One region of the Streptomyces sp. NPDC006385 genome, then DNA from elsewhere that is predicted to be linked to it. Evidence: riboswitches for the same ligand, from Rfam matches in the RefSeq annotation. Region 1 holds a riboswitch; the other holds the start of a gene.
The links. A riboswitch is a leader RNA that binds a small molecule or an ion and turns the genes downstream of it on or off. The one in region 1 is predicted to bind cyclic di-AMP.

Region 1 (6,933 bases):
CGGCGACGACGCCTGAGGAGGTCAAGGAGCACTGGCTGCGCACGAAGGCGGTCGAGAAGCAGCGGGAGTCGGTGACGGAGGGCATCCCCCTGGGCCAGCCGGGCCTCGCCCTCGCGGCGAAGCTGGCGTCGCGGGTGCGGACGGCGGGACTGCGGGTGGACCTGCCGACAGGCGAGGGCATCGGTTACGAGCTGCTCGCGATGGCGGTGCGTGCGGAGGCGGCCGGGGTGGACCCGGAGGCGGCGCTGAGGGTTGCCGCTCGGGCTTACCGGGATGCCGTGCGGGCTGCTGAGGGGATGTCCGCTTAGCGCCCCCGTAGTCAATTAGTGCCGGCGTAGCCACCGAGTGCCGGCGTAGCCACCGAGTGCTGGCGTAGCCACCGAGTGCCGCCCTGGCAGCGGGCGGGGCCGGAGGCGAGGGGGCGGCCGGTGCGATCGTGGAGCGGCCGGCAGGGCGTGGCCCTCGACAAGGCCGCTGCCGCGAGCCCCACAGGGCAACCCCGACCCCCCGCCTCCTGGCCACCCTCGGGGCCGCGCCCCCACCGACGCTCCGGATACCGTCGAGGAGTGACCGACCAGCCCGCCCCCACCAGCACCGCGCCCGAACCCCCGGACCTCTTCACCTGGGAGTTCGCGACCGACCCGTATCCCGCCTACGCCTGGCTCCGCGACCACGCGCCCGTGCACAGGACCCGCCTCCCCAGCGGCGTGGAGGCATGGCTGGTCACCCGGTATGCCGATGCCAAGCAGACGCTCGCCGACAACCGGCTCTCCAAGAACCCGGCCCACCACGACGAGCCGGCCCACGCCAAGGGCAAGACCGGCATCCCCGGTGAGCGCAAGGCCGAGCTCATGACGCATCTGCTCAACATCGACCCGCCGGACCACACCCGACTGCGCCGACTGGTCAGCAAGGCGTTCACCCCGCGCCGTGTCGCCGAGTTCGCGCCGCGCGTGCAGGAGCTCACGGACAGCCTGATCGACGGGTTCGCGGAAAAGGGCAGCGCCGACCTGATCCACGAGTTCGCCTTCCCGCTGCCCATCTACGCCATCTGCGACCTGCTCGGCGTCCCCCGCGAGGACCAGGACGACTTCCGGGACTGGGCGGGCATGATGATCCGTCACCAGGGCGGCCCCCGGGGCGGCGTCGCGCGGTCCGTGAAGAAGATGCGCGGCTATCTCGCCGAGCTCATCCACCGCAAGCGCGAGGCGCTCCCCGACGCCCCCACCCCCGGCGAGGACCTCATCTCCGGTCTCATCCGGGCCTCCGACCACGGCGAGCACCTCACCGAGAACGAGGCCGCCGCCATGGCCTTCATCCTCCTGTTCGCCGGCTTCGAGACGACCGTCAATCTCATCGGCAACGGCACCTACGCCCTGCTCACCCACCCCGAGCAGCGCGCCCGCCTCCAGGAGTCCCTGACCGCCCACGACACCGCCCTCCTCGAGACCGGAGTGGAGGAACTCCTCCGCTACGACGGCCCCGTGGAACTCGCCACGTGGCGCTTCGCCACCGAGCCCCTCACCATCGGCGGGCAGCACATCGCACCCGGCGACCCCGTCCTCGTCGTCCTGGCCGCCGCCGACCGTGACCCGGAGCGGTTCGCCGACCCCGACGTCCTCGACCTCGGCCGCCGCGACAACCAGCACCTCGGTTACGGCCACGGCATCCACTACTGCCTCGGCGCCCCGCTCGCCCGCCTGGAGGGCCAGACCGCCCTCGCGACGCTGCTCACCCGGCTCCCGGATCTGCAACTCGCGGTGGACCCGGCCGAGTTGCGGTGGCGGGGCGGCCTCATCATGCGTGGACTGCGCACGCTGCCGGTGAAGTTCAGCCCAGTTGAGTGAGTACGTCCGTCTGGCAAAGGTGACACGCGCTCATGTCTGTGATCTTCACGTGATCTGCGCGGCATTAACTTGTGACAAGTGATCGCCTGCCTATACGTTCACGGATCAACGACGGCGCACCGGCTTTACGCGCCGCGGTCACTGCTGTCTCGCGAAAGGCCCCTGCATGCTCTCCGGGAACGGTCGTCACCGTCGCCCCCGTCAGGCCCCGGCACTTCTGGTCGCGGCCGGAGTGACCGGCTCCGCCATCGCCATCCCGCTCCTCGGGGCCACGGGCGCGAGCGCCGCCGACGGCACGGTCTGGGACAAGGTGGCCGACTGCGAGAGTGGCGGATCCTGGAGCGCGGACACCGGTAACGGGCGCTACGGCGGACTTCAGCTGACGCAGGAGGACTGGGACAAGTACGGCGGTCTCGACTACGCCGCGAGCCCCGACCTCGCGAGCCGCTCCCAGCAGATCTCCGTGGCCCAGAACATCCTGGCGGACCAGGGCGTCGGCGCCTGGCGCACCTGCGGGCTGCTCAGCGGGCTCACTCAGGAGTCCGGTTCCGTCGACCTCGACACGGGCGTCGCGGAGGACTCGCCGTCCGAAGTGTCTGGATCCTCCGGATTGCTCGATTCATCCAACTCGTCGAATCCGGACACTTCATCGGGCTCGACGGGCTCAACGGGCTCGACAGGCTCAACGGACTCGTCAAACTCGGATGATTCGTCTGGTTTGCTCAATTCTTCTGGCTCGTCCGACAGCTCCTCGGATGTTTCGTCCGACTCCTCCGGAGACTCTCCCTCTTCACCTTCCTCGTCCCCTGAGGCGGACAGTTCCAAGAAGTCCGAAAAGTCGCCCGAGGTGGAGGCCGCGCAGTCGCCCGACGACTCGCCCGCCGAGACGCCCGAGAGTGGCCATCAGGACAACTGGCAGCAGGAGGCGGGCTCCTGGAGTCTGGTCGACACCGGAGCGCTCGACGGCGGAGCGGCCGGTTCCGGGCGCCACCGCGGTGCCAGCGCCGAGGAGAGCGAGACTGTCGACGGCACCGCCAAGTCGAGCGGTCGCCACGCCTCGTACAGCGTCCGTGCCGGTGACACTCTCGCGTCCATCGCCGACTCCCTTGACCTCGACGGCGGGTGGCGTGCGCTGTACGACGCGAACAAGGACGCCATCGGTACTGACGCCAACCACATCTTCCCCGGTCAGACCCTGGACGTCCCCGCCGAATAAGGGCTGAACGGGGCGAAAAACTGCGGGAGTTCGCGTCATGATTCGCACCTGAATGTCCGTTTTAGATGCAGTGAGAGATAGATCTCAGAAGCCCTGATCGTCTTTGAAATTCCGCGAATCGCGTGTCTACGGTCATGACCGCTCGCCACCAGAGCGAGCCCCGACAGCCGTCACGCCGAATCCTGCCGGCGGCCGTACGGGAACAGTCGTCGCGTCAAGCGCCGTAGGCAGGAGCGGGGGACCCAAGGTAAGCGCCGGGTCCGGCAGTTGAGGCCCTTCGGGGCCGCACGGCCGGAGTCGGCTAGGGGTTAAGTCGCGCACCGGACACCAGCGGTGCGCGGCCGGGCAACTCAACCGGCCCGAACCCGACAGCTCACCTCGCAGGCGTCGGTGAGGGGATCTCTCCATGCTGTTTTCCAGCAAGGGCAAGCACCGTCGTCCGTCCAAGGCCGCTCGCGCCATCGCCGTCGTCGGCGTCACCGGCGCCGCCGCCGTCGCGGCCCCGCTGATGGCCGCCGGCAGCGCCTCGGCCGCCACCGCCTCCGAGTGGGACGCCGTCGCCCAGTGCGAGTCCGGCGGCAACTGGGCGATCAACACCGGCAACGGCTACTACGGCGGTCTGCAGTTCTCCGCCTCCACCTGGGCCGCGTACGGCGGCACCAAGTACGCCTCCACCGCCGATCAGGCCACCAAGGCCCAGCAGATCGAGATAGCCGAGAAGGTCCTCGCGGGCCAGGGCAAGGGTGCCTGGCCGCACTGCGGCACCGGCCTGTCGAGCGCCGCCTACTCCGGCTCCTCGTCGAGCGACTCCTCGCAGGGCTCCGAGGCCACCACGCGCTCCACCGAGCAGCAGCCGGCCTCCCGCTCCGCCGAGCGTCCGGCCGCCGAGAAGAAGACCGTCACCACCCCGACCGGCAAGAAGGTCAAGAAGGGCGACGGCGAGTACAAGGTCGTCAAGGGCGACACCCTCAGCTCGATCGCGCAGGAGCGCGACGTCAAGGGCGGCTGGGAGAAGCTGTTCCAGCTCAACAAGGACATCGTCGAGGACGCCAACCTGATCTACCCGGGTCAGCAGCTGCACCTGAAGTAATCCGGGAAGCAGTACGGGGCCGGCGGCTGAACCCGAGCGCCCTCCCCTCCGTGGACCTCATGGCGAGAACCACGTGAGGGCGACGCCGCCCCCGTCCTCACGGACTCCCCGCCCCGGTGCGTGTTCCCCCGTACGCACCGGGGCGGGGTTTTCTCTGCGCCCGTTCTTCCACCCGGATTCGTTCCGGATTCGTTCCGGATTCGTTTTCTGTTCGTCATCCGGAAGCCTCTTTGTTCCGCACGGGAACAATGTGTACCGTCAGTCTGTCCACGGGACGGTCGCTCGCCGACCGATGTCCCGGAGGCGGTTAGGCTCTAGGCGCACGGCCACGTGCCGCGCACCACCAGCGTCACATCGCGTCACATCCCAAGAAGGAGATGCTCGTGCCGTCCATCGACGTCGTCGTAGCCCGGGAAATCCTGGACTCCCGAGGCAATCCCACGGTCGAGGTCGAGGTCGGCCTCGACGACGGCAGCACGGGTCGTGCCGCCGTCCCGTCCGGCGCCTCCACCGGCGCCTTCGAGGCCATCGAGCTCCGCGACGGCGACCCGAACCGCTACCTCGGCAAGGGCGTCGAGAAGGCCGTCCTGGCCGTCATCGAGCAGATCGGCCCGGAGCTGGTCGGCTACGACGCCACCGAGCAGCGCCTGATCGACCAGGCCATGTTCGACCTGGACGCCACCGACAACAAGGGCTCCCTCGGCGCCAACGCCATCCTCGGCGTCTCCCTCGCCGTCGCCCACGCCGCCTCCGAGGCCAGCGACCTCCCGCTGTTCCGCTACCTGGGCGGCCCGAACGCGCACCTGCTGCCGGTGCCGATGATGAACATCCTGAACGGCGGCTCGCACGCCGACACCAACGTAGACATCCAGGAGTTCATGATCGCCCCGATCGGTGCGGAGTCCTTCTCCGAGGCGCTGCGCTGGGGCGCCGAGGTCTACCACACCCTCAAGAAGGTGCTGAAGCGCAAGGGCCTGAACACCGGCCTCGGCGACGAGGGCGGCTTCGCCCCGAACCTGGACTCCAACCGCGCCGCCCTCGACCTCATCCTCGAGGCCGTCAAGGAGGCCGGCTACACCCCCGGCGAGCAGATCGCCCTGGCCCTCGACGTCGCCGCCTCCGAGTTCTACAAGGACGGCGTCTACGTCTTCGAGGGCAAGGAGCGCTCCGCCGCCGAGATGACGGACTACTACGCCGAGCTCGTCGACGCGTACCCGCTGGTCTCCATCGAGGACCCGCTGTTCGAGGACGACTGGGACGGCTGGAAGACCATCACCGAGCGCCTCGGCGACAAGGTCCAGCTCGTCGGCGACGACCTGTTCGTCACCAACCCCGAGCGTCTGGCCCGCGGCATCGAGGAGGGCGCGGCCAACGCCCTGCTGGTCAAGGTCAACCAGATCGGCTCCCTCACCGAGACCCTGGACGCCGTCGAACTGGCCCAGCGCAACGGCTTCAAGTGCATGATGTCCCACCGCTCCGGCGAGACCGAGGACGTCACCATCGCCGACCTCGCCGTCGCCGTGAACTGCGGCCAGATCAAGACCGGCGCCCCGGCCCGCTCGGACCGCGTCGCCAAGTACAACCAGCTGCTGCGCATCGAGGAGATCCTCGACGACGCGGCGGTGTACGCCGGGCGCAGCGCGTTCCCGCGCTTCAAGGGCTGAGGACCTGACCCTCACCGGGTTAAGGCTTAGCCAGTCGTACGTACGTCCCCGTACTCGGTCCCGTACCGTGTGCGGGGACGTACGCGCGTGAAACGGGAGGCGGGACATGGCCGTCAAGGACCGGGACCGGTTCTCCACCGCGACCAGGATCCGGTTGCTCGGCGAGCAGACGGCTGCCCGTGTCTACCGCTCCCAGACCAAGCGGCAGGCCCGGCGCTCCAGGCTCACCGGACGCGCCGCCCTGCTCGCGCTGGTCGTCTGCTCCATGGTCGTGGCGCTCGCCTACCCCATAAGGCAGTACGTCTCCCAGCGCGCCGAGATCGCCGATCTGCAACGGCAGAAGCAGGAAGCCGCCGAACGGGTCGAGCAGCTGCGCGACACCAAGGCACGCTGGCAGGACGACGCCTACGCCGAGCAGCAGATCCGGAAGCGACTGCACTATGTGATGCCCGGGGAGACCGGTTACGTCGTGATCGACCCGGACGCGGCCAAGCAGTCGCGGACCGACCTGGGCGCGGCCGACCGCCCCTGGTACACGAACATCTGGGACGGGGTCGACAAGGCCGACGCCGCCGACCACTGAGACCAGCGAGACCAGCGAGACCAGCGAGACCAAGGAACCGGCGAGACCAGCGAGACCGGCGCACCGATCGTCCGAACCGATGGTCCGAGCGATCGTCAGGACCGGCCGACGGATCGCCGGTGAGAAACCGATAGAAAGACAGGCATGGAAACGCCCCCGCCGCCCACCCCGCGCACCGAGCCCACCGACGCGGACGTCGAGGCATTCAAGCAGCAGCTCGGGCGTCCGCCGCGCGGCCTGCGCGCGATCGCGCACCGGTGCCCGTGCGGACAGCCGGACGTGGTCGAGACGGCCCCGCGCCTGCCCGACGGCACGCCCTTCCCGACGCTGTACTACCTGACGTGCCCCAAGGCGTCGTCGGCGATCGGCACGCTGGAGGCGAACGGCGTGATGAAGGAGATGACGGCCCGGCTGGAGAGCGACCCGGAGCTGGCCGCCGCCTACCGTGCCGCGCACGAGGACTACATCCGGCGCCGTGACGAGATCGACGAGCTGAAGGGGTTCCCGAGCGCGGGGGGCATGCCGGACCGGGT
Region 2 (6,933 bases), on a different contig from region 1:
GAGGAGGCATTCCCGACCGGAGCACGAAAACGCCACCCACACGAGCGACGCCGTCACGTGCACCGCACCAGTTCCCCCGTCATCACCCCGCGGGCGGTCGGCCGCGCGGGTCAAGCAACTCGCTTGTGACTCCTGATGCTCAAGTGCTCAACCCACCTTGCTGCGCGGGAAGTTGACGGAGCAAGGCGCCTTCTGGCCACCGCGGGAGGGGGTTTGGTGAAGAGGCCCTCGCGGCATCCGCACATCACGCCTGCGCGCCCCGGCCAGGTGGTTCACAGATCCCGCACAGAGGTGTCGCTCCGGGAGGCCGAGCGGGCCCCGACCCCGGCACGAGACCCCTCACCCGCGCCGTTCGACCGGTCGCACGACCGTGCGGTCTCCTTGAGTCGCACACAACACACAGTGGCTGGTTTTCCGGGGGTGACACGAACACACCTCCGGGAGCGCATGCCCCTGTGGAGCCGATGAAATCCCATCGCCATGTCTTGACATGCGACCGAGGCGATTCGCAGCTTGACTGGTCATTTGGCACTGCGCGACGGCGCGGTACAGGTCCCCACCGGCCCGGGACCCGTCGTGGAGCTCGACCACGACGCCCTGGACCGGCTGCACCGCCTGTACCTCGACTCGGGCCCGCGCTCCCGTGACGACACCGGCTCCATGCGGCGGATCGACCCGGAGTACGAGCTTCGGCTCCGCCACTGGTGACATGGCCGGCGCGAGGCGCGGCCCCGTGCGCGACGCCGGTCGCCTCGGCCGGCCGGCGTCGGCTCCACGAACCGCCGGACACATGGCACCGCGCCGCGAACGCCGCTAGCGTGATCGCCCGACTTCCGTGGGGACAAGGGGTGTGAGCGTGGGCGCACACGGGTCGACGGCCGTGCTGGTGACCGGTGGCAGCGGTTTCGTCGGCAGTCATCTGGTCAGGCGGCTCCTGGAGCGGGGGTACGAGGTCCACACCACCGTGCGCAGCAGCGCCGACGCGGCGAAGGCGCGCCCGTTGCGGGAGATGCAGGAGGCGTTTCCCGGCCGACTGTCCCTCTTCGAGGCGGACTTGCTGACCGAGGGCTCCTTCGACGCGGCGATGAGCGGCTGCCGGGTCGTGTTCCATGTGGCGTCACCGTTCCTCATGCCGGAGCGGATCAAGGACGGCCGGCGGGACATGGTGGACCCGGCCCTGCTCGGCACGCGCAACGTACTGGCGAGCATCGAGCGGTCGCCCACGGTCGAGAGGCTGGTGTTCACCTCCACCGTCGGCGCGATCTTCGGCGACTACGCCGATGTCCTGCACATGACCGACGCAGTGCTGTCGGAGCGGTACTTCAACACCACCAGCACGGTCGAGAACAACCCGTACCACTACGCGAAGACCGTCGCGGAACGCGCGGCCTGGCAGGCGGAGGCCGCCCAGGACCGCTGGCGCATGGTCTCCGTCAACCCCGGCCTGATCCTGGGCCCTTCACTCACCCCCACCTCCCGGTCCGGCAGCCTGTTCCTGCTGGAGGAGCTGTTCAAGGGCTACTTCTTCTACGGCGCACCGGACTTCAGTTTCACCACGGCGGACGTGCGCGAGGTGGCCGAAGCGCACGTGGCGGCGGCGGAGAACCCGGACGCGAAAGGGCGTTACATCGTCGCCGATCGCACCATGACGTCCTTCCACGAGATGTCCCGCATCATCCGGACCCGGTACCCCCGCGACCTCCGCCTCCCGCGCACCGCGCTCCCGCACTGGCCGGTAAGGATCCTGGGCCCCGCCTTCGGACTGACCCAGGACTACATCCGCAAGCACCTCGGCATCCGGTTCCGGGTGGACAACAGCCGCAGCGTGACCGAACTGGGCATCACCTACCGTCCGATCGAGCAGACCCTGCTGGACCACTACGAGGCGTGGCGGAATCAACGCGGTGCGAAGTGAATTCGGTGGTCTCCGCGCCGCGAGCGTCGAAGGTCACAGAAACGTATCGGACATTTCACACGTCAATCTTCACGCGGGGCACACAAGTTCGTTAGGTTACGGCTCAGGCCGCACGACGATCTCTGGCGAACCCCGTCGGGACGTGCGCCCTCCGCCGAGTCCGGTGCGCCCGCAGGGGTCACGGGAGCCGGGGACCCAACCGAACTTGGGGTGAATCGGCCCAACTGCCCTTCGGGGCAAGGGCCGTAGGGCACACCTTCCGGAAACGACCGCCCGAACCCGTCAGCTAACCCGGTAGGCGGAGCACGGAAGGAGTACGTCGCCCATGGCGCCGGAACGCACGGCGCGTCCGGGGGCTCTCAGCCTGCCCGGCATGCGCAATTCCGCACTCGCGTCGGCGGCCCTCACCTCTGTGGCCCTGCTCGCCCAGACGGCCAACGCCGCCCCCTCCCTCGGGGACGAGACACCGAGCCGCGAGGAGGTCAGCCGAAAGGTCAGCTCCCTCTACGACCAGGCCGAGTCCGACACGGGCACCTTCAACGCCACCCGCGCGGCGTCGGCGGGATCACGAGGGCGTGCCGACCGGCCGACCGACGCCGGACGCGGGCCGGACGCGCCTGCCGGGAACGACGACACCAGGCGCGGCGACACCAGGCGCGGCGACTCCGCGCTCGACAGGGTCGCCCGGCAGTGGTTCGACGCCGCCCGCTCGAAGCTGGGTCCGACGGTTCCGGCGACGCTGCCGAGCGACAAGCCGGAGCGGCCCGGCGGGACACGGTCCGCGCGCCCCGCCGAGCGTGCGGTGGCGGACCTCACCGACCTCGGGCGGGCCTCGTCCGGCCGCCCCGCCCTGGAGCCGCCCGCCGCGCCGGCAGCCGAGCTGACGTCCGCTCCGGCCACCGGATCGGCTGCCGTCGCGGAACTGACGGCCGGCCCCATCGCCGCCCTGCCGGCCCCTCCGGAGACATCGCACACTCCGGCTGACCAGGCCACGCAGACCGCCCTTGCCCTGCCCGCCCCGGCCGCGCCGCCCGCCGAACCGGCGGCCGAGATGACGGCCGAGTCGCGGCAGCGGTCCGCGCTGAAGGCGACCAAGGAGCAGAACCAGCGCAAGATCGACCGGGCCCGCGCACTGCTGTCGGCGTACATCGAGCAGCAGAACACACCACCAACGGCGATCGCGCCCCAGCCGGCGACGCCGCCGGCCACGGACACCTGGAGCACCCCACCGGCCTTGCCGGCCGACACCGGGACCACGACACAAACCCCGGCCACCGCCACCTGGAGCACCACACCGGCCCCGACCACCGACACCTGGGGCACCACACCGGCCTTACCCGCCGACACCTGGGGCACTACACCCACCCCGGCCACCGACACGTGGAACCCCACACCAGCCCGGCCCGTCGCCGACACCGGGACCACGACACAAACCCCGGCCACCGACACCTGGAGCACCACACCGGCCCTACCCGCCGACTCCTGGGGCACCACACCCACCCCGGCCACCGACACGTGGAGCACCACACCCACCCCGGGCACCGACACCCGGAGCACCACACCGGCCCTACCCGCCGACACCTGGAGCACCACGCCCACCCCAGCCGCAGACACCCGGAGCACCACACAAACCCCGGCCGCCCCCGCCCCCTGGCCCGCCACCCCAGCCCCACCCCAGTCCGCGACCGGCACACAGTGGCAGGTCCTCCAGGACCTGCGGTCGGCCGACGGCCTCGCCGCGGCCCCCGCCGACACGACGGCGTGGTCCAGCACGGCGAGCCTGCCCCTCGGAGCCCCCGCCCCCGCTCCCACCCCCACCCCCGCCCCCGCTGTCACCACTCCCAGCCCGCCCGCCCTGGCCCCGAGCAGCCCCGCCCCAGCGGCCGCACCCCAGGACACGCGAGCCGTGCGGGCCCTGGACTTCGCCCGCGCCCAGCTCGGCAAGCCCTGTGTCTGGGGCACGACCGGCCCGGACGCGTACGACGGCGCCGGCCTCACCCAGGCCGCTTGGAAGGCCGCCGGGATCACGCTCCCCCGCACCCCGCAGGAGCAGGCGACCGCCGGCCGCGGAATTGCCGTCACCTCCGCCGAACCCGGCGACCTGGTCCTCTTCCACGCCGGTCACGTCGGCATCTGCTCCGGAAACGGCATGATGATCCACGCCCCCGGCCCCGGAGCGGTCATACGCGAGGAGTCGATGCACTACGCAGGTGAGTCGGCGATCCACAGCGTGATACGACCCGCCTGATCCGGCCGCCCTCGGCCGCTCCTACTCCGTCCCCACCCCGCCCTCACAGGGCGGGGTGGTCCTGTTTCGCGCCCGGTGACTCCTCGCCCGCCCGCCCGGCGCTCCCCGAGCCGCACGGCCCAGCGGCGCCGCGCCGCGCGCACTCTCCCACCTTGGATTTGTCGATACGTCCTGACAAGCCCATTGACATCGCCTCCGGACCGCCGCATAGTACCTGCCACTAGAGCGCGCTAGTGAAGCGCTCCAGCCGTATCCAGCGGGCGGTAGACCCGTGACCTCCCCCCACCTGAGAACCCGCCCTGATCAGCACAGTGAGGTGCATGGGACATGCGCAGTCATCACAGAGCCGCCGCCGTGGCCGCCGCCGTCGTGGCGGGCGCCCTGCTCGCCACCGGATGCTCCAGCGGCTCCGGCGGCAAGAAGTCCGAGGAAGGCGCTGCCGAGGCCTCGGCGGGCAAGGCCACCACGCCCCGGATGACCGTGGCCATGATCACCCACGCCGCCCCCGGCGACACCTTCTGGGACCTGATCCGCAAGGGTGCCGAGGCCGCCGCCGCCAAGGACAACATCAAGCTCGTCTACTCCAGCGACCCCAGCGCCGGGACGCAGGCCAACCTCGTCCAGAACGCGATCGACCAGAAGGTCGACGGCATCGCCCTCACCGCCGCCAAGCCCAGCGCCATGAAGGCCGTCGTGGCCAAGGCGACGTCCGCCGGCATCCCCGTGGTCGGCTTCAACTCCGGCCTGGACAACTGGAAAGAGCTCGGCATGCTCGAGTACTTCGGGCAGGACGAGAACATCGCCGGTCAGGCCTTCGGTGAACGCCTCAACGAGAGCGGCGCCAAGCACGCCCTGTGCGTCATCCAGGAGCAGGGACAGGTCGCCCTGGAGTCCCGCTGCGCCGGCCTGAAGAAGGGCTTCAAGGGCAAGACCGACATCGTCTACGTCAACGGCACCGACATGCCGTCCGTGAAGTCGACGATCACGGCCAAGCTCCAGCAGGACTCCAGCATCGACCAGGTCGTCACCCTCGGCGCCCCCTTCGCCCTGACGGCCGTGCAGTCGGTGGCCGACGCCGGCGCCAAGGCCAAGGTCGCCACCTTCGACCTCAACAAGGAACTGGTCACCGCCGTCCAGGACGGCAAGGTCGAGTTCGCCGTCGACCAGCAGCCCTACCTCCAGGGCTACCTGGCCGTCGACTCGCTGTGGCTGTACAAGACCAACGGCAACTTCAGCGGCGGCGGCACCGCCCCGGTCCTCACCGGACCCGCCTTCATCACCAAGGAGAACGTCGACGCGGTCGCCGAGTTCGCCGCGAAGGGAACGCGGTAACCCCAAGGACAGGCGAGGCCGGCCGTGACCGCGACGGGGCACGGCCGGCCTCGCCACCGCGACTCTCAGGCCGGCTCCCGCGGGGCCGGCCCGCTCGTGCCCCGGACGACGAGCTTCGGGTCCAGTACCGCCTCGCGCGGCTCCAGTTGCCGGTCCTCCAGCCGCTCCACGGCGAACCGCACCGCGTTCTCGGCCATCAGCACGGAGTCCTGACGGACCGTCGTCAGACCGATCGGCATCAGGTGGGACAGGTGGCTGTCGTCGTAGCCGATGACGGACATGTCCCGCGGGACCTCGATCCGCGCACGCGTCAGGGTCATCAGCAGGCCCATCGCGCAACGGTCGTTGCCCGCGAGGACCGCGGTGGGCAGCGGCAGCCCCCGGTCGCGCTCCGCCACGAGCAGATGGCCCGTCTCGATGCCGGACTCCTCGGTGTGGGCGCCGGGGATCACTCGCGCCTCGGACTCCAGACCGTGCCTGCGCATGGCGGCCCGGTAGGCGCGGCGCCGCTCGGCGGAGCCGGGGCCGCGCCCGCCGTCGATGTGCACGATCCGGCGGTGGCCCAGTTCCACGAGGTGGTCCATGGCCTGCCGTACGCCCTTGCCCTCGGCGCTGTGCACGAAGTCCACGCGCGCGTGCGGCACACGGCGGCTGACCGAGACGGTGACGGTGCGGTGTCCGAGTTCGTCGAGGTAGGCGGGTTCGGCGTCGGGGCCGAGCAGGATGACCGCCTCGCAGCGGTGGCCGAGCAGCGCCTCTATCGCCTTCTCCTCGCTGCGGCCGTGGGCGGCGGCGGAGAGCAGGACGTCGTAGCCGAGCCGCTCGGCCTCGGGGTAGATGGCGGCGATCAGGTCCGTGTGGAAGGTCTGGTGGACGGTGAACATCACGCCGAGCGTGCGGCTGCGGCCGCGTGCGAGCAGCCGGGCCGCGCTGTCGGGCCGGTAGCCGATCTCGTCGGCGACCCGCAGGATCCGCTCGCGGGTCTCCTGGCCCGCTCCTGGCTGGTTGCGGAAGACGATCGAGACGAGCGCCCGGGAGACGCCCGCCTTCGCGGCGACATCCGCCATCGTGGGCCGCTGCCTGCTCGGTTCGTCCACCTGTGCACCCACCCTTCGACGCCGCTCACCTTGACGGCGCCTCGAAATCTCCCGGCAACAAGCTATTGACATGACATTTGGACCAGGGTCATCGTACTCGGACTAGAGCGCTCTAGTAGAGCGCGGAAGAACATTCGTCCACTGACTTCCGTCCCCTCCCCGAAGGACACGTCATGGCAACGGCGCCAACCTCGCTCCGCACCACCGCGGGCAACCTGTGCCTGGGCTCGGCCCCCGACTCCTGGGGCGTCTGGTTCCCCGAGGACGAGCACCAGGTCCCGCACACCCGCTTCCTCGACGAACTCGCCGCGGCGGGATACGAGTGGCTGGAGCTGGGCCCG

Region 2: linked by a shared signal. The riboswitch ahead of ABZ078_RS18950 (NlpC/P60 family protein) and the one ahead of ABZ078_RS04680 (transglycosylase family protein) in region 1 are both predicted to bind cyclic di-AMP.

The regions. Positions count from the first base shown of each region.
Region 1 covers NZ_JBEXQG010000004.1:169,971-176,903, forward strand. The annotation lists gene ABZ078_RS04665 (nucleoside triphosphate pyrophosphohydrolase) at 1-308, shown strand, start outside; gene ABZ078_RS04670 (cytochrome P450) at 567-1,847, shown strand; gene ABZ078_RS04675 (transglycosylase family protein) at 2,014-3,063, shown strand; cyclic di-AMP (ydaO/yuaA leader) riboswitch at 3,273-3,465, shown strand; gene ABZ078_RS04680 (transglycosylase family protein) at 3,470-4,153, shown strand; gene eno (phosphopyruvate hydratase) at 4,537-5,817, shown strand; gene ABZ078_RS04690 (septum formation initiator family protein) at 5,924-6,400, shown strand; gene ABZ078_RS04695 (DUF501 domain-containing protein) at 6,545-6,933, shown strand, end outside.
Region 2 covers NZ_JBEXQG010000022.1:3,635-10,567, forward strand. The annotation lists partial or broken gene ABZ078_RS18940 (glucarate dehydratase) at 538-708, shown strand; gene ABZ078_RS18945 (NAD-dependent epimerase/dehydratase family protein) at 851-1,915, shown strand; cyclic di-AMP (ydaO/yuaA leader) riboswitch at 2,058-2,232, shown strand; gene ABZ078_RS18950 (NlpC/P60 family protein) at 2,289-4,163, shown strand; gene ABZ078_RS18955 (sugar ABC transporter substrate-binding protein) at 4,491-5,495, shown strand; gene ABZ078_RS18960 (LacI family DNA-binding transcriptional regulator) at 5,561-6,562, opposite strand; gene ABZ078_RS18965 (TIM barrel protein) at 6,766-6,933, shown strand, end outside.